DNA from 3 places in the Massilia sp. 01N417 genome. Region 3 is predicted to be linked to each of the others. Evidence: predicted binding sites of a transcription regulator. Region 3 holds the regulator's gene; each other region holds the start of a gene.

Region 1 (5,500 bases), on a different contig from region 3:
CGCCAAATGGCTGCCGCCGCATGGCTTCGTCGGCACCGTCCACGAGATGGACAGCCGGGTCGGCGGCCGCTACCGCATGTCCTTCACCAATTTCACCACCGGCCACAGCCATTCCTTCGGCGGCGAATACCTGGAACTCGAGCCGGGCCAGCGCCTGCGCTACTCGGCCGAATTCGACGACCCGAACCTGCCCGGCCGGATGCAGACCACGGTGCAGCTGCGCGAAGTGTTCTGCGGCGTCGAGCTCAGGATCCGGCAGGAAGGGATTCCGGCCGTGATTCCGGCGGAGGCCTGCTACCTGGGCTGGCAGGAGTCGCTGGAATTGCTGGCGAAGCTGGTCGAGGCCGAGATCAGGGATTGAACCGGCGGGCCGCGCTATGATACGGGCCTTCCCTCATCAAAGGAGACACCCATGCTGAATCACGTGATGGTCGGCTCGAACGACCTGGAACGCTCGAAACGCTTCTACGATGCCGTGCTCGGCACGCTCGGGGCCGGCGAGCCGTTCCGCGATACCAACACCAGCGGCCACACGCGGCTCTTCTACCGCCACAATGGCAGCACATTTTGCATCACGGAGCCCATCAACGGCGAGGACGCCACCTTTGCCAACGGCGGCACCATCGGCTTCAAATGCGATTCGCCGGAACAGGTGCAGAAGTTCCACGATACCGCGGTCGCGCTGGGCGGTACCTCGATCGAAGAGCCGCCGGGCCTGCGCGAAGGCAGCATCGGGAAAATGTACCTCGCCTACGTCCGCGATCCCGACGGCCACAAGCTCTGCGCCATCTATCGTCCTAAGTAAGCGAGGGTACTTGCCCGCGGTCGTGCAAGCCGTAGTCGCGCACGACCTCGGCCACGCGCAGGCGGTAGCCGCGGAACATGCCCTGCCGTCCGCGCGCCTGCGCTTTCCGGTGCGCGGCCTGGGTGCGCCAGCGCCTCACCGCCTCTTCGTCGCGCCAGAACGACAGCGACAGCAGCCTGCCCGGCCGGCTCAAAGATTCGAAGCGCTCCACCGAAATGAAGCCGTCGATGGCCTCCAGCCCGGCGCGCAGCGCTGCCGCGGTATCGAGATATTCCTGGCGGTGCGCCGGGTCCGGCTCGACTTCGAAGATCACGGCGATCATCGCTGCGGCTCCGGCCGGAAAGTCCCTTCCACCAGTTCGGTGAAGGTCCGTTCCTCGCGCAGGATGAACCGGCTTTCGCGTGCGAAAGCGAAGTTGGCGCATGCTTCCTCATCCTGTCGCAGGCGGGCGCGATAGGCTTCGTAGGCGGCCAGGCTGTCGAAACCGACCAGGCCCCAGGCCTCGTAGTTCGTGCCCTCGTGCGGCAGGAAGTAGCCGAGCAGGCGTCCGCCCAGGCGCGGAATGATGCGGCCCCAATTTTCCGCGTAGCGACGGAAAGCCTCTTTCTGGATGGAGTCGATTTCGTAACGGATGAAGCAGGTAATCATTTGGTCTCCCTCGTCATGGATGAAAGCACTGTAGTCCTTTGCCATGTGCGGATGCTTCGGTTAGCATCGAAGCATGAGGGACGGACCGAACATCACGAATATCGCCGCCATGATCGGCGACCATGCGCGCGCCGAAGTGCTCACGGTCCTGATGAGCGGCATGGCGCTGACCGCAACCGAACTGGCGGACGCCGCCGGCGTCACGCGCCAGACCATCAGCGCCCACCTGGCCAAGCTGCAGGATGCCGGCCTGCTGTCCGTCGAGGCGCAGGGCCGGCACCGCTACTTCCGCATCGCCGATGCCGAGGTCGCGCACTTGCTGGAATCGCTGATGGGCGTGGCCTTCGGCACCGGTGCCGTGCGGGTGCGTTCCAGTCCGCGCGAACCGGCGCTGCGCAAGGCCAGGGTCTGCTATGACCACCTGGCCGGCGAACTGGGCGTGTTGATGTACGAGCGCCTGGCGCAGCGCGGCGCATTTGCACTCGGCGCCGATGGCATCAATCTGACCGATGCGGGCCGCGGCGCGGTGGGGGCCCTCGACATCGATCCCGACAAACTGCCGGCATCGCGCCGCCCCTTTTGCCGCACCTGCCTGGACTGGAGCGAACGCCGCCATCACCTGGCCGGCCAGCTCGGCACGCAACTCCTCGACCGCTTCCAGCAACTGGGCTGGGCCAGGCGCGTGCCGGACTCGCGCGTGCTGGCTTTTACGCCGGACGGCGAAGCGGCCTTGCGCGCCTGGCTGGAATGAACGCTCGCCGGTTCAGGTAGCCGGCGCCGGCGTCTTGAACATTCCCGGGCGCAGGATGCGCGACAACAGCGGCCGCCTGGCTGGCGCCGGCATGCGGCTGTCGACCAGGTCTTCCCATTTCACCCGCAGCTGCTCGCAAGTGGCGCGCAGCACCGGCTCGGCATCCGGCAAGCGCGCCAGGGCGTCGAGGTGACGCTCGATCACGGCGGCCAGCTTGACGCAGGGGCCTTCGTCGTCGGGATTGCGCGGGTCGCCGGGCCGGCAGGCTGCGGCGCTGCGTATCGTGTACTGGGACATCAGGTGCAGCAAGGCCGCGATCAAGAGGGCGTGGCGGGTGCTGGGGGTGCCGGATGCGGGGGTGTCGTCCAGGAAATCGTCGTCCATTGGGCCTCCTTGGCTTTATGAGAATGATTCTCATTTAGATTATGGAGGTAGTTTGACGGCCGTGCAAGCGGAACATGCAGCCGGTGTCGTCAAAGCCGCGTCTCCCGCGCAGCCCGCAAGAACTCATCCAGCACCGGCGTGCAATCCAGCAGCTCCGTCCCCTTCGCCCGGTGGAATTCCGGATGCCACTGCAGCCCCATCACGAAGGGTGCGCGCTGGTAGCGGATCGCTTCGACGATGCCGTCCGGGTCCGACATCGCCTCGACGTGGATGTCGCGGCCCAGGTCCTTGACGGCCTGGTGGTGGATGGAGTTCACGATCGGGCGCTTCTGGTCGGGGAACATCTTGCCGAGCGAAGAGCCGTGCGGGAAGACGATGGCGTGGCGGTGGGCGTCGTAGTCTTCGTGCACGTGCGCCAGGGCGTCGGGGACGTTGGTGGCGACGTCCTGGTAGAGGGTGCCGCCGAAGGCGACGTTGATCAGCTGGCAACCGCGGCAGATGCCCAGCACCGGCTTGCCGGCGTCGACGAACTCGTGCAGCAGTTCCAGTTCGTACACGTCGCGCGCGCGGTCGCCGTTCCATTCGGGCCTGGTGGGCGACTCGGCATAGGTCATCGGCGAGACGTCCGCCCCGCCCTGCAGCACCAGCCCGTCCAGGTGGCGCGCGTAATGGCGCATGGTGATGTTGCTGGGATGGAGCAAACCGCCGGTGTTCACCGTCGGCACCATGAAGACCAGCACGTCGCGCGACATCACCCATTGCGCGATCGATTCTTCAAGGTATTGCAGGTTCTTGCTGCGCAGACCGACGGCGCCCGGTTCCGGATGGAAGATGCGGGCGGATACGCCGATGCGCAGGGTGCGGTGCATGAAGTCGCGGCTGAAGCGGTCGCTGAGGGCACGCCAGCGCGAGCGCAGCACGCGGCCGGCCAGGTTCAGGGGCGTATCGCCCTGCCGCAGGTAGCGCGACGCATTTCCCGACGCGCGCCGGTCAGGCACGCGCGGCGGCCCCGCAGTTTCACGGTTTTCATTGTCCTCTACCATGAAACTACTATAGCCCTGCCATGGGCGCGCACGATTCCCATTTACAGAATCTCACATCCAGCACTTGCAAACTTCGGCCCGACAGGCAAAAATACTGTGTTTCCATACAGTGTTGCATTAGCCACTCTTCCCAAAAAGCGCGTAAGCACCGACACTGGCGCCTTTTGCCGCGTCGTTTGGCGTTCTCATTTCCGCCCGACAAGATAGAATGCGCAGGCATTCGACATACAACTATCCAGCATGGCCACCAAGAAAACTGCAACCGACTACAGCGAATCATCCATCCGGGTCCTGAAGGGACTGGAGCCCGTCAAGCAGCGTCCGGGCATGTACACGCGCACCGAGAACCCGCTGCACATCATCCAGGAAGTGATCGACAACGCCTCGGACGAGGCGCTCGGTGGTCACTGCAAGAACATCGCCGTGACGGTGAACACGGACGGCTCGATCACGGTCGAGGACGACGGCCGCGGCATCCCGGTCGGCATCCACCCCGAGGAAGGCGTCTCCACCGTCGAGATCGTGTTTACGCGCCTGCACGCGGGCGGCAAGTTCGACAAGGGTTCGGGCGGCGCCTACGCCTTCTCGGGCGGCCTGCACGGCGTCGGCGTGTCGGTGACCAATGCGCTGTCGAAGCGCCTCGAGATCACCGTCTGGCGCAAGGACGAGCAAGGCAACGGCGTGCACCAGCTGGCCTTCGAACACGGCGACGTGGTCGAGCCGCTGAGCTCCAACCCGCCCGAGCGCGGCGGCAAGAAGAACGGCACCCGCGTCACTGCCTGGCCGGACGGCAAATACTTCGACTCTCCGAACATCCCGATGGCCGAGCTGCAGCGCCTGCTGCGTTCGAAGGCCGTGCTGCTGCCGGGCGTCACCGTCACCCTCACCAACGAAAAGACCGGCGATACGCAAACCTGGCGCTATGACGAAGGCCTGCGCGGCTACCTGACCGAAGCGCTGGCCCAGACCGTGGGCCAGGGCCAGACCGTGATCCCGCTGTTCGAAGGCGCGCAATACGCGGCAGCCGGCGATGAAGGTTTCGCGGAAGGCGAAGGCGCGGCCTGGGTCGTGGCCTGGACCGAGGAAGGCGCCGTGGTGCGCGAATCCTATGTCAACCTGATCCCGACGGTCAGCGGCGGCACCCACGAATCCGGCCTGCGCGACGGCCTGTTCGGCGCCGTGAAGAGCTTCGTCGAGATGCACTCGCTGCTGCCGAAGGGCGTCAAGCTGCTGCCGGAAGACGTGTTCGCGCGCGTCTCGTTCGTGCTGTCGGCGAAGGTGCTGGATCCGCAGTTCCAGGGCCAGACCAAGGAGCGCCTGAACTCGCGCGACGCCGTGAAACTGGTGTCGACCTTCACCCGCCCGCCGCTCGAACTGTGGCTGAACCAGCACGTCGACTACGGCAAGAAGCTGGCCGAACTGGTCATCAAGCAGGCGCAATCCCGCCTGCGTTCGCTGCAGAAGGTCGAGAAGAAGAAGTCCTCGGGCGTGGCGGTCCTGCCGGGCAAGCTGACCGATTGCGAATCGACCGACATCACCCGCAACGAACTGTTCCTGGTCGAGGGCGACTCGGCGGGCGGCTCGGCCAAGATGGGCCGCGACAAGGAATTCCAGGCCATCCTGCCGCTGCGCGGCAAGGTGCTGAACACCTGGGAGACCGACCGCGACCGCCTGTTCGCCAACAACGAAATCCACGACATCGCGGTGGCGATCGGCGTCGACCCGCACAGCGCGGACGACAATCCCGACCTGTCCGGCCTGCGCTACGGGAAGATCTGCATCCTCTCCGATGCGGACGTCGACGGTTCGCACATCCAGGTGCTGCTGCTGACCTTGTTCTTCAAGCACTTCCCGGCCCTGTTCAAGAAC
Region 2 (5,500 bases), on a different contig from region 3:
GCCTGCCTTCCGGCCGTACGAGTCCCGGTTCGTGCCTTGCATACTCGAGGGCGGCAGACAGCAGGTCGTAACGGTAGGGACCGTACAGGTAGTGGCCGCGCTCGTACACGATGCCGTGCGCCGCCATGTGCACCCTGTCTTCCGGCGTCGGCCCGTCCCATTGCTTCCAGCGGCGCGGCGTCTCGTCTTCGCGGAAACCGGGCCTGGCCCGGTCCAGTCTTGCATAGTCGAACGCGTCCTCGAGCCGGTCGTAGCTGTACTCCCGGTAGTGATACGTCCGTCCGTCGAAGCAGATGCCGAAGGCGGCCGCGGCAGGTGGCAGAACAGATGATGAGTCCATGATGTCCTCACGGGAAGTCGTCGCGCAGGAAGCCGGCGGAAAGATAACAATACACCCATGGTCTTGCTTCACCTAGCATTTTTGGTCCGGCGCCGCGGACTCATCCGAACAAGCCGTGCAGGAACCAGCGCGGCTCCGACTCGTCCACCCCGATGCGCTCCCGGTAGATCCAGTACAGCGCGTGGTCCTGCCCCTCGGCGATGAAGTAGTCGCGCGTTTCGGGTCCATTCCACCAGCCGGCCTCGATCCGCTCCGGGTTCGAGGCCATGCGCAGCGGCGAGCCGTAGAAGGGCCGGTGTTCGCGCATCAGCAGCGCGATCGGCTTGGCCAGCAGCCAGGTCGGACGCGGCAGGCTCATCACGTCGGGCGGCATCTGCGCATTGCGCGCGCGGTCAGTGACCTTCTGCTGTACCGGCACCCAGACATTCGCCTGCTCCGGACGGTAATCGGCCATCGGCAGCGCCTGCAGCACATTGTCCGCGCCAAGGCGCGCCACCAGCAGTTCCAGCATGCGCATGCGGTCTTCCTCGCTGCCGCCCGGTTCCGGGAACAGGGAGTCGCTCAAGGGCGCCATCGGCTGCAGCTGCTTCGCTTCCAGGCCGAGGCCGATCACCGGCGCCTCCAGCACCAGCTTGGCCAGGCGTTCCTTCAGCAGGCGCACCAAGTGCTCGTCGCGCCAGGCCGGTTCGGCCAGCGCCACCTCGACGCAGGTCGGCGGCCGCGCTTCCCTGCCCCGCTCGTGTTCGAGCCTGAGCACGATGCGCTCGACCGCCAGCTGGCGCGCGCACAGCCAGCCGGTCAGCTGCAACAGCAGGCGGCGGGCGCCCGCCAGCAGCAGTTCGGCATCGTCGATGCGGTCGAACAGTTCGATGCGTGCGGCAAAGGTTTCGGGGGCGGCGATCCACTCGTGCAGTTCCGGACTCAGGCCGTAGGCGGCGTCCAGCAGGTCGAGCAGCGGGCGTCCGCAGCGCCGCTGCAGGCCGGGACGCGGCAGGCGCCGCAACTCGCCCAGGCTGGCGCAGCCGATGCCTTCGAACCAGGCCGCGAAAGGCCGCGCCGGCGGCGCCAGCAGCAGATCCAGCAGGTCGAGGCGGCGCACCAGGGTCGGCATCTTGAGCGTGCGGCGGCTGCTCCCGTGCGCGCCGCCGGCATGCCCGCCGGCCCGCGCCAGCAGCCAGGCGCCGCGCGCGGTCGGGGCGCAGGCGAGCGAGGCCGTGAAGCCCAGCGCACGCACGTCCGCGCGCACGCGCCGGCACAGTGCGCGCACGCCGCCGAACAGGCGCAGGCTGGCGCCGACGTCCATCAGCAAGGTCCCCTCCTCGGCCTCGGCCACCTGCGGGGTGTACTGCAGCATCGCCAGCGCCACCGCATACAGGGCCTCGGCTTCGCGCGGCGGCGAACGTTCGTGGACCCTGGCCTCGGGCATCAGCATCAGCACGCCGCCGCGGCGCATGCCGGGCTGTACGCCGGCGGCGCGCGCCATGCCGGACATCGCCAGTACGCGCTCCTGCTCGAGCACGACGCTGCCGGCGTCAGTGCACCAGCTGGGACTGAAGACCTCGAGCGGTAGCCGGGGCAGTGACAGGCCGATCCACAGGCGCATGACGTTGCGGTTGAGTTTGTACCAGGTGGGAGGAAAGCGGCAGGAACAGCGGCGCATCGCGCTGCGGCCCCCGGCGCTTGACGAAGTCGATCTCGAGGCCGCCGGCCTGGGGCCGCAGCGCCAGGCGCAGCGGCGCGGGCGAGGCATCCTGCCGGGAAGCCAGCGGGCGCATCATGAAGAACAGGGTCTCGCCGCCCTGCGCCGCCAGGTGCAGGCGGCGCAGGCTGTCGCCGCGCACCTGGCTCTGCCGATCGAAGCCCGGCCAGAACAGCAGCGCACCGCAACTGCCGCTGCGCAGCACCTGTTCGGCCGCCCACAGCGCATCGGCCATGCGGCTGGTGCGCAACCAGATCAGCTGCGAAGGCGGCACGCCCAGCGCGGCCAGGGCCAGCGCCTGCGGCGGATGGGGCGGCTGCAGCAGCACGATGCGGCGCGCCGCCACCTCCGCCAGGGCCGGACGCAGCAGGCGCATCTCGCCGATGCCGGGTTGCTGCAGCAGCAGGTCGACCAGGGCGCCGGCCGGCCAGCCGCCGCCCGGCAGCTGCGCCGACAGGGCCGCGTGGCCGGTGTCCACGCAGCGGGTCGATGAACGCGCCAGCTGCGAGGCGCGCCAGAGCGACGGATGCAAGGATTCCGGCGCTGCTGAGGTGGAATCTGAGCAGTTGATCATAGGGTGATGCGAAGAAATACTGTATGTTTATACAGTACTAGTCTCTTCAGGTTTTGGCAAGGTTTATCTTTTGGAACGCGCGTCTGAATTCGAAGTATTTCAAGCACATTGGTTAATAGACATAATCAACCTTTGTCAGTAAACTGAAAAATAGGGTTACATACGCAACGCCTGGGCAAGGCGCCCGGTATGCCAGCCGAGTTTCCACACTAACCCAAGCAAGCCGCGCGAATCGCTCCTACGCCGCCGCCATATTGAGCCATGCCGATGATCGACCCTCCTGACCAAGCGCATTTGCGCGGTGGTGGCGCTATGGGCGCACTGATCCGTTGCCACGACTGGTCGACGACGCCGCTCGGCACACTGGAATCATGGCCTCTGTCCTTGAAGACGGCCGTGAGCCTGATCCTGCGCGCGCAGCAGCCCATGTTCATCAGCTGGGGTCCGAGCTACATCTCTCTCTATAACGACGGCTATATCCCGATCCTCGGCGACAAACATCCCGATGCGCTCGGCCATCCGATGGCCGACGTCTGGAGCGAGATCTGGGACGAACTACGGCCGTTGAACGAGATTGTCATGCGCGGCGAGTCGCTGTCATTCGAGAACAAGCCGTTCCAGCTGGCCGCCCGCGAGACGCAAGGTCCGCACTATTTCAGCTTCACCTACACGCCCTTGCTGGACGACGACGGGCAGGTCGCGGGCATCTTCTGCGTAGCGATCGAAACCACCTCGACGGTGAAACTCGCGGACAACGCACGCGCCGCGAGCGCGGCGCAACAGGCCCTGGCCGAGAGCGAAGAACGCCTGCGTCTGGCCACGGACGCTTCCGAGATCGCGTTCTGGGATGTGAACGTGCCCGAGGGCAGCATGATCTGGCAACCGCGGCTGCGCAGCATGTTCGGCATCACGACCGATGAGCCGCTTTCGCTCGACGACTTCTACGCGGGACTGCATCCGGACGACCGGGCGGAAGTGGCCCGCGCATTCGCAGCGGCATGCGATCCGCAGCAGCGCGCGCTTTACAACGTCGAGTATCGTGCGGTGGGCCGTGACGACGGCCAGGTGCGCTGGATCGCGGCCAAGGGACGCGGACTCTTCGACGACACCGGCCGCTGTGCGCGCGCGAACGGCACGGCCATGGACATCACCAGCCGCAAGACCACCGAGCTGGCGCTGGAGATCGCCCTGGAAGCCAGCCACACCGGCACCTTCCATTGGAACATTCAGGACAACCGGCTCACCTGGGACGACGCGCTCGACCGCCTGTTCGGCCTGCGCCCCGGGGAGGCCGTGCGTAGCCTCGACCAGTTCATCGCGCTGGTTCATCCGGACGACCGCGCCGAGGTGATCCGCCGCTGCGAGCGCTGCCGCGATCGCGGTGACGATTTCGAGATGGAGTTCCGGGTCGTGTACCCGGACGGTTCGATGCACTGGCTGTACGATCGTGGCCGGACTTTTCTCGACGCGACGGGCCGCGCGAAGACGATGACCGGTGCTTGTGTCGACATTACCGAGTACGTACGCGCGCGCGAGGCGCTCAAGCTTGCCGATCGCCAGAAGGACGACTTCCTGGCCACGCTCGCGCACGAGTTGCGCAACCCCCTCGCACCCTTGCGCACCGGGCTGCACCTGCTGCAAAACACCAAAGGCGGCCCGTCGAGCCATACGGAGCAGGTGCTGGGCATCATGCAACGCCAACTCGATCACATGGTGCACTTGATCGACGACCTGCTCGACGTCGCCCGCATCCGGCAGGGCAAGGTCCTGCTGCGGCAGGAACCGCTTTCGCTGCATTCCGTGCTCGAACAAGCGCTGGAGAGCGTGCAACCGCTGCTCCAGGCCCAGGACCATGAGGTGGTTTGGGACGGTGTCAATCCGGCGCTGCGGGTCTCGGGTGACCCGACCCGGCTGGTGCAGGTGATGGGCAACCTGCTTAACAACGCGGCGAAGTACACGCCACGCGGAGGCCGCGTGACGCTACGCGGTAGCGAGGCCACTCAGCCGGACATGCTGCTCATCGAGGTGTCCGACACGGGTATCGGCATCCCGCCGGACATGCTGGAACACGTGTTCGACCGGTTCGCGCAGGTGCACCAGGCCCATGCGCAGGGCGGACTGGGCATCGGCCTGAGCGTCGTCAAGAGCTTGGTCGAGATGCACGGCGGCCGCATCGTCGCCGAGAGCGCCGGCGCGGGCGCCGGCAGCCTGTTCCGCATTTGGTTGCCGCGTGCGGACACGCTGGAGACGGTCGAGGTCGCGGCGTCTTCGGATCCGGGCGCCATCGAGCGGCACAGGGTGCTGATCGTCGACGATAACCGCGACGCCGCCGAGACCATGGCCATGGTCTTGGACATGGGCGGCCACGAGGTACTCCTCGCGTATGACGGACAGACAGCGATAGAGATGGTGAAGCGGCATGACCCTGCGGTGGTGTTCCTCGACATCGGGATGCCGGGCATGAATGGCTACGAGACCGCGGCTGTGTTGCGGGCCTTGCCGGGCGCACAGGCCCGCCTGCTGGTGGCGCTCACCGGCTGGGGCAGCGCGGCCGATCAGGCGCGCAGCCTCGAGGCGGGTTTCGACCACCACCTTACCAAGCCGGTCGACATCGGCAAAGTCCAGCACGTGCTGTCGGCGCGGTTCAGCCACGCAGTTCACGCGTCGGCGCCGTGAGCGAACTGGCCCGGTCGCCCTGCTCCCGGCCGGAAGCAGAACGAGCTTGCTTTTGAGCCGGACTCTCTGGCCTTGCGCAAAAATCCTGAACTGACTGGCTGCGGATAGGTGTAACATAGCTTTTTGGCAACCCCGCCATTTCGGAGGCAGTCGCTATGCGCTCACCCCTCGCCCGTCGCTCCGCTCGCACCAGCGCCATCGTGCGGCGCTG
Region 3 (5,500 bases):
GGGCGCCGGCCTGGTGGTCAATTCGCTGACCAAGTCGATCGGCGGCCACGGCATGGCGCTGGGCGGCGCCCTGACGGACACCGGCCTGTACGACTGGAGCGCCTATCCGAACATCGCGCCGAACTTCCGCAAGCAGCCGGCCAAGGCCCAGGGCATGGCCCAGCTGCGCGCCAAATCGCTGCGCGACTTCGGCGCCTCGCTGGCGCCGGAAGCGGCCCACCACATCGCCGTCGGCGCCGAGACCCTGGCGCTGCGCATGGACCGCACCTGCGCCAACGCGCTGGCGCTGGCCAGGATGCTGGAAGCGGATGAGCGCGTCGCCGCCGTCCACTACCCGGGCCTGGCTTCGCACCCCCAGCACGGCATCGCCACCGAGCTGTTCCGTGCCTACGGCTCGCTGTTCAGCTTCGAGCTGAAGGACGGCATCGACTGCTTCGACTACCTGAACCGCCTGCAGATAGCGATCCCGGCCAGCAACCTGGGCGACACCCGCACCCTGGTGATCCCGGTCGCGCACACGATCTTCTTCGAGATGGGGGCGGAGCGCCGCGCCAGCATGGGCATCGCCGAGTCGCTGATCCGGGTGTCGGTGGGCATCGAGGATACGGCCGACCTGCTGGCCGACTTCGGCAACGCGCTGGCCGGCTGAGCCCGGCATTTTATCCATAGCGAATTGTCATAATACAAAGGCAAGTCTATGATCGGCCTCACCAATCATTTGGAGAGAGACGATGAAACGACTTGCTTTTGCAGTGCTGATGCTGGCCGCCGGGATGGCCTGGGCCGACGATCTCGGCGATGCCGAAAAAGCCTTGCGCGCCAAGGAATACGACAAGGCCTTGCCGATCTACACGAAGCTGGCGAATGCCGGCAATGCCGAAGCGCAGTTCCGCCTGGGCGAGATGTACTGGTATGGCGACGGCACGGCGGTCGACATGGGCAAGTCGCAGGCCTGGCTGCAGAAGGCGGCCGCCTCCGGCCACGGCGGCGCGAAGGAGTCGCTGGCGGTGCTCAAGGAGCGCGAACAGCGTGCCGGCGACCTGGCTTACTGGACCGGCTACAAGGGCGATGACCTGGTGACCGGCAAATACGCCTGCCCGATGCCGAAGATCCCGCAGGTGTCGAAGACGAATGAGGAAATCAACCGGGTCAGCGCCGAGATCGCCCAATGGGAAACCTGCTACAACGACTTCGTGGCCGGCGTGAACCAGGCGCCGCCGGGCGTCAAGCGCATCCCGGCCGACATCCTCAAGCTGATGAGCCCGCACGAAGCCGAGCAGGCCGCCTCCCGCATCGATGACGTCACGGTGGCCGTGGTCACCCGCCGCCAGGCCGAGGCGCTGAACTTCACCTCGGAGCGCGACGCCTGGTACACGGCAACCCAGTCCTTCGTGGCGGAATCGAATGCCAAGAGCGAGGCGAACAAGCGCCAGCTCGACGTCGAGAACCGGCGCGCGGCCGACGCCAGCAACGAATACAACCGCAGGGTCACGCAGGGCGCCACCTTTGCCAAGCCTGCTTCGACCGGCAAATAGGCGGGGGCAACAAGCAAGGCTTGTTGAGCTGGCAGGGCTGTGGGGGTATGATAAATTTCTTTTTCACAGCCTTGCTTCACAGCTCTTTTCCATGAAGACACTCCTGTTATGCGTCGCACTGCTGGCGGCCGGTACCGTCCGTGCCGACGAGCTGGCCGATGCGGACGCCCTGTTCGCCAAGAAGGCCTATCCAGAAGCCCTGCAGAAGTACACCAAACTGGCGAATGCCGGCAACGTCACGGCCCAGCAGCATCTCGGCGAAATGTATTTTTACGGCGAAGCCGGCGCCGTCGACATGGACAAGGCCGCCGGCTGGTTCCGCAAGGCGGCCGCCAAGGGCAATGCCGTCGCCATCGCCTCGCTCGAGATGATGAAGCAGCGCGAGGTCCGCCGCGCCGACATCGACTACTGGATGACGAAATACGACGGCTCCGACGTCCGCACCGACGAGTACCGCTGCCCGGCGCCGCGCTTCCCGGCGGTCTCGCGCCAGACCGAGGAGATCGACCGCTACAGCGCGAAGATGAAGGCCTGGCAGGATTGCTACAACCGCTACGCCGAACACCTGAATGCCGTCACCCCGCTGAACAAGCGGATTCCCGAGGACGTCCGTAAATTGATGACCAAGGCCGAATACGAGACGGCAAGCAAGCACCTCGACGCGGTGCAGGAAGGGCTGTCGGAGGACGCCAGGATCAGCGCCAGGATGGTCGTGGCCGACTTCACGGTGTGGCGCGACGCCACCGACGCCTATGTCAGCCAGCACAACGAAATCGTCAAGAGCGGGCCGACGCCCGAGCGCGAGAAGGACCTGGAAGCGCGCAAGAACAACTATAACGGCGCAGGCACGAAGTAAGCCGTCCGCCGAATGAAGAACGCCCCGCCGGCGCAAGCCGGGCGGGGCGTTTTATTTTGCCAAGTGGCAAAACTTAGTGCAGGATCAGTGCCACGATCGCAGCAGGCCGACGGCCAGGCCTTCGAGCGCGAACTCGTCGGTGTGCGGATCGACCGTGATGACGGAGAAGTCCGGGTTTTCCGGCAGCAGTTCGATGGTGCCGCCGCTCTTGCGGTAGCGCTTGACGGTGACTTCATCGCCGATGCGGGCGACCACGATCTGGCCGTTCTTGGCCGAATCCACTTTCTTGACGGCCAGGAAGTCGCCATCGCAGATGCCGGCGTCGCGCATCGACCAGCCCTTGACCTTCAGCAGGAAGTCGGGCTTGCTCGAAAACATGGCCGGGTCGACCGAGTAGGTGGCCTCGACGTGTTCCTGGGCCAGGATCGGCGAACCGGCGGCGACGCGGCCGACCAGCGGCAGCGACATCAGCAGGGCGGCCGGGACTGCCGGTACCGGCGCGGCATCGGCTGCGGCGCCGACCAGGCGGATGCCGCGCGAAGTGCCGGGAGAAATTTCGATCGCGCCCTTGCGCGCCAGGGCTTGCAGGTGTTCTTCGGCCGCATTGGCCGAGCGGAAACCCAGCTCCTGCGCGATTTCGGCGCGGGTCGGCGGGAAACCGGTGTTGTCGATCGCTTCCTTGATCAGGTTGAGGATCTGTTCTTGCCGTGCGGTGAGCTTGAGCATGTCAAAGATTAATTCGTAGGTGAGCGGTAGTGCGGGGCGAACCCGATACCCTGTATTTTTGTACAGTATTGCGCCGGACGCAAGGGGAATCCGTGCGATTTGCCGGTTTTTTTTGCCTGCCGGGCACAGCCGATACCCATGCGGCGAACCGGGCCGCCGAGCGGCCGTAAAACGGCGATTGAGCTCTTGACGTTTTTACGGTTATAATGTCGGGCTTTCCCTTCCCACACTCGTCTTGACGCCGAGGTGGGCATTTGTTTAAACGTCCTTAAGGAGTGTTGCATGCGTCATTATGAAATCGTGTTTATCGTCCACCCGGACCAGAGCGAGCAGGTTCCGGCGATGATCGAGCGCTACAAGACCACGGTCACCTCGCGCGGCGGTAACATCCACCGCGTCGAAGACTGGGGCCGCCGTCAAATGGCTTACCAGATCCAGAAGCTGCCGAAGGCACACTACATCTGCATGAACATCGAGTGCGACAACGAGACCCTGGTCGAGCTGGAAACCGCATTCAAATTCAATGATGCCGTGCTGCGTCACCTGACCGTCAAGATGAAGAAGGCCGAAACCGCGCCGTCGCCGATGATGAAATCGGTGCAGCGCGAAGACGCAGCCAAGAGCCATCGCGCCGAGCAGGCAGCTGCTCCGGCCGCAGCCGCTTAATTCTTAATCTTAAGAAAGAAGCGCGCAAGGGCAGTGAACGAGCTGTTGCTGGTCGCAAGCATCGCGGAACGCGATGCCCTGCGCTATACCCCGGCCGGCATCCCGATCGTCAGCGGCATCCTGCAACATGGATCGCAGCAGGTGGAAGCGGGGATTGCCAGGCAGGTCGAATTCGAGATGTCCGCGCTGGCCGCGGGCGATGTTTCGAAGCGATTTGCCGACGCCGAACTCGGTGCGGTCTACGAGTTTCGCGGGTTCATGGCCAGGAAGAACCGCAACAGCAAAGCCCTGGTGTTTCACATCATTGATTTCATTTAGATAGATACAGGAGCCTAAAATGGCATTCGGTAAAAAATTCGACAAAAACAAAGCCAAGGAAAAACTGAAGCGCAAACAGCAGAACCCGCTGTTCAAGCGCAAGAAGTTCTGCCGCTTCACCGCTGCAGGCGTGGAACAGGTTGACTACAAAGACGTCGACACCCTGAAGGATTTCGTCCAGGAAAACGGCAAGATCATGCCGGCACGCCTGACCGGTACCAAGGCGCACTACCAGCGCCAAGTGGACACCGCCATCAAGCGCGCCCGCTACCTGGCCCTGCTGCCGTACACCGACCTGCACAACGCTTAATCGTCGGTCACGACACGTATACTGGAGAATAATATGCAAGTCATCCTGCTGGAAAAAGTCGTCAACGTCGGCAACCTGGGCGACGTCGTCAAGGTCAAGGACGGTTACGCACGTAACTTCCTGATCCCGCAAAAGAAAGCCCGCCGTGCAACCGAATCGGCCGTGGCCGAGTTCGAAGTCAAGCGCGCCGAACTGGAAAAAGCAGCCGCCGAGAAACTGGCAGCCGCTCAAGGCCAGGGCGACAAGCTGAACGGCATGACCATCACCATCGCCCAGAAAGCTGGCGTGGACGGCCGTCTGTTCGGTTCCGTGACCAACTTCGACATCGCTGAAGCCCTGAGCAAGCAAGGTTTCGCCGTCGAAAAGGCCAACGTGCGCATGCCGACCGGCCCGCTGAAGACCACCGGCGAGCACCCGGTTGCCGTCGCCCTGCACACCGACGTCGTCGTTGACGTGACGGTTGCCGTGGTTGGCGAAGCTGCCTAAGCAATAGCTGTTGCAAGAATGAAAAAGCCGGGTTCGCCCGGCTTTTTTTATGCGTGAAAAATCACCAATGATTTCAGTCGGCAGTGCGGAAACGGTATAATGTCGGCCATGAACACCCCAGCAGACCCGCAGATCGAGTCGCTCCGCATTCCCCCGCATTCCATCGAAGCAGAACAGTCCGTCATCGGCGGCCTGCTGCGCGATAACGCGGCGTGGGACCGCATTGCCGATTTCATGCATGCGGAGGACTTTTACCGCTACGACCACCGGATCATCTTCGAACAGATGGTCCGCCTGATCAATGCTGGCAAACCTGCCGACGTGATCACCGTGTACGAGTCGCTCGTCCAGCTCGGCAAGGCCGAGGAAGTGGGCGGGCTGCAGTACCTCAACGCCATGGCGCAAAATACGCCATCCGCTGCCAACATCCGCCGATACGCCGAGATCGTCCGCGACCGCGGCGTGCTGCGCCAGCTCATCACCGTGGCCGACGAAGTCTCGGCCAAGGCCTTCAATCCCCAGGGCGCCGAGGTCAAGCAGATCCTCGACGAAGCCGAATCGCGCATCTTCGCGATCGCCGAGCAGGGCGCCCGCGGCGCCCAG

What was found. Region 3 encodes LexA, which represses DNA repair genes until DNA is damaged. Its sites were predicted from a motif close to ACTGTATNNNNATACAGT; they were not measured.
Region 1: a site for LexA is predicted at 3,725-3,742, ahead of AC1DOQ_RS15765 (DNA topoisomerase IV subunit B). Genes of this name have one in related genera too.
Region 2: a site for LexA is predicted at 2,632-2,649, ahead of imuA (translesion DNA synthesis-associated protein ImuA). Genes of this name have one in related genera too.

What each region holds. Positions count from the first base shown of each region.
Region 1 is NZ_JBFTRS010000014.1:25,902-31,401, forward strand. It holds gene AC1DOQ_RS15730 (SRPBCC family protein) at 1-361, shown strand, start outside; gene AC1DOQ_RS15735 (VOC family protein) at 413-805, shown strand; gene AC1DOQ_RS15740 (antibiotic biosynthesis monooxygenase family protein) at 798-1,127, opposite strand; gene AC1DOQ_RS15745 (NIPSNAP family protein) at 1,124-1,453, opposite strand; gene AC1DOQ_RS15750 (ArsR/SmtB family transcription factor) at 1,527-2,204, shown strand; gene AC1DOQ_RS15755 (hypothetical protein) at 2,217-2,588, opposite strand; gene AC1DOQ_RS15760 (gamma-glutamyl-gamma-aminobutyrate hydrolase family protein) at 2,678-3,631, opposite strand; gene AC1DOQ_RS15765 (DNA topoisomerase IV subunit B) at 3,872-5,500, shown strand, end outside.
Region 2 is NZ_JBFTRS010000006.1:161,114-166,613, reverse strand. It holds gene AC1DOQ_RS09040 (hypothetical protein) at 1-340, opposite strand, end outside; gene AC1DOQ_RS09035 (Y-family DNA polymerase) at 441-1,943, opposite strand; gene imuA (translesion DNA synthesis-associated protein ImuA) at 1,873-2,613, opposite strand; gene AC1DOQ_RS09025 (hybrid sensor histidine kinase/response regulator) at 2,926-5,289, shown strand; gene AC1DOQ_RS09020 (YfgM family protein) at 5,445-5,500, shown strand, end outside.
Region 3 is NZ_JBFTRS010000019.1:13,994-19,493, forward strand. It holds gene AC1DOQ_RS19280 (cystathionine gamma-synthase family protein) at 1-649, shown strand, start outside; gene AC1DOQ_RS19285 (tetratricopeptide repeat protein) at 732-1,535, shown strand; gene AC1DOQ_RS19290 (tetratricopeptide repeat protein) at 1,627-2,391, shown strand; gene lexA (transcriptional repressor LexA) at 2,476-3,117, opposite strand; gene rpsF (30S ribosomal protein S6) at 3,400-3,783, shown strand; gene priB (primosomal replication protein N) at 3,817-4,101, shown strand; gene rpsR (30S ribosomal protein S18) at 4,121-4,411, shown strand; gene rplI (50S ribosomal protein L9) at 4,445-4,897, shown strand; gene AC1DOQ_RS19320 (replicative DNA helicase) at 5,006-5,500, shown strand, end outside.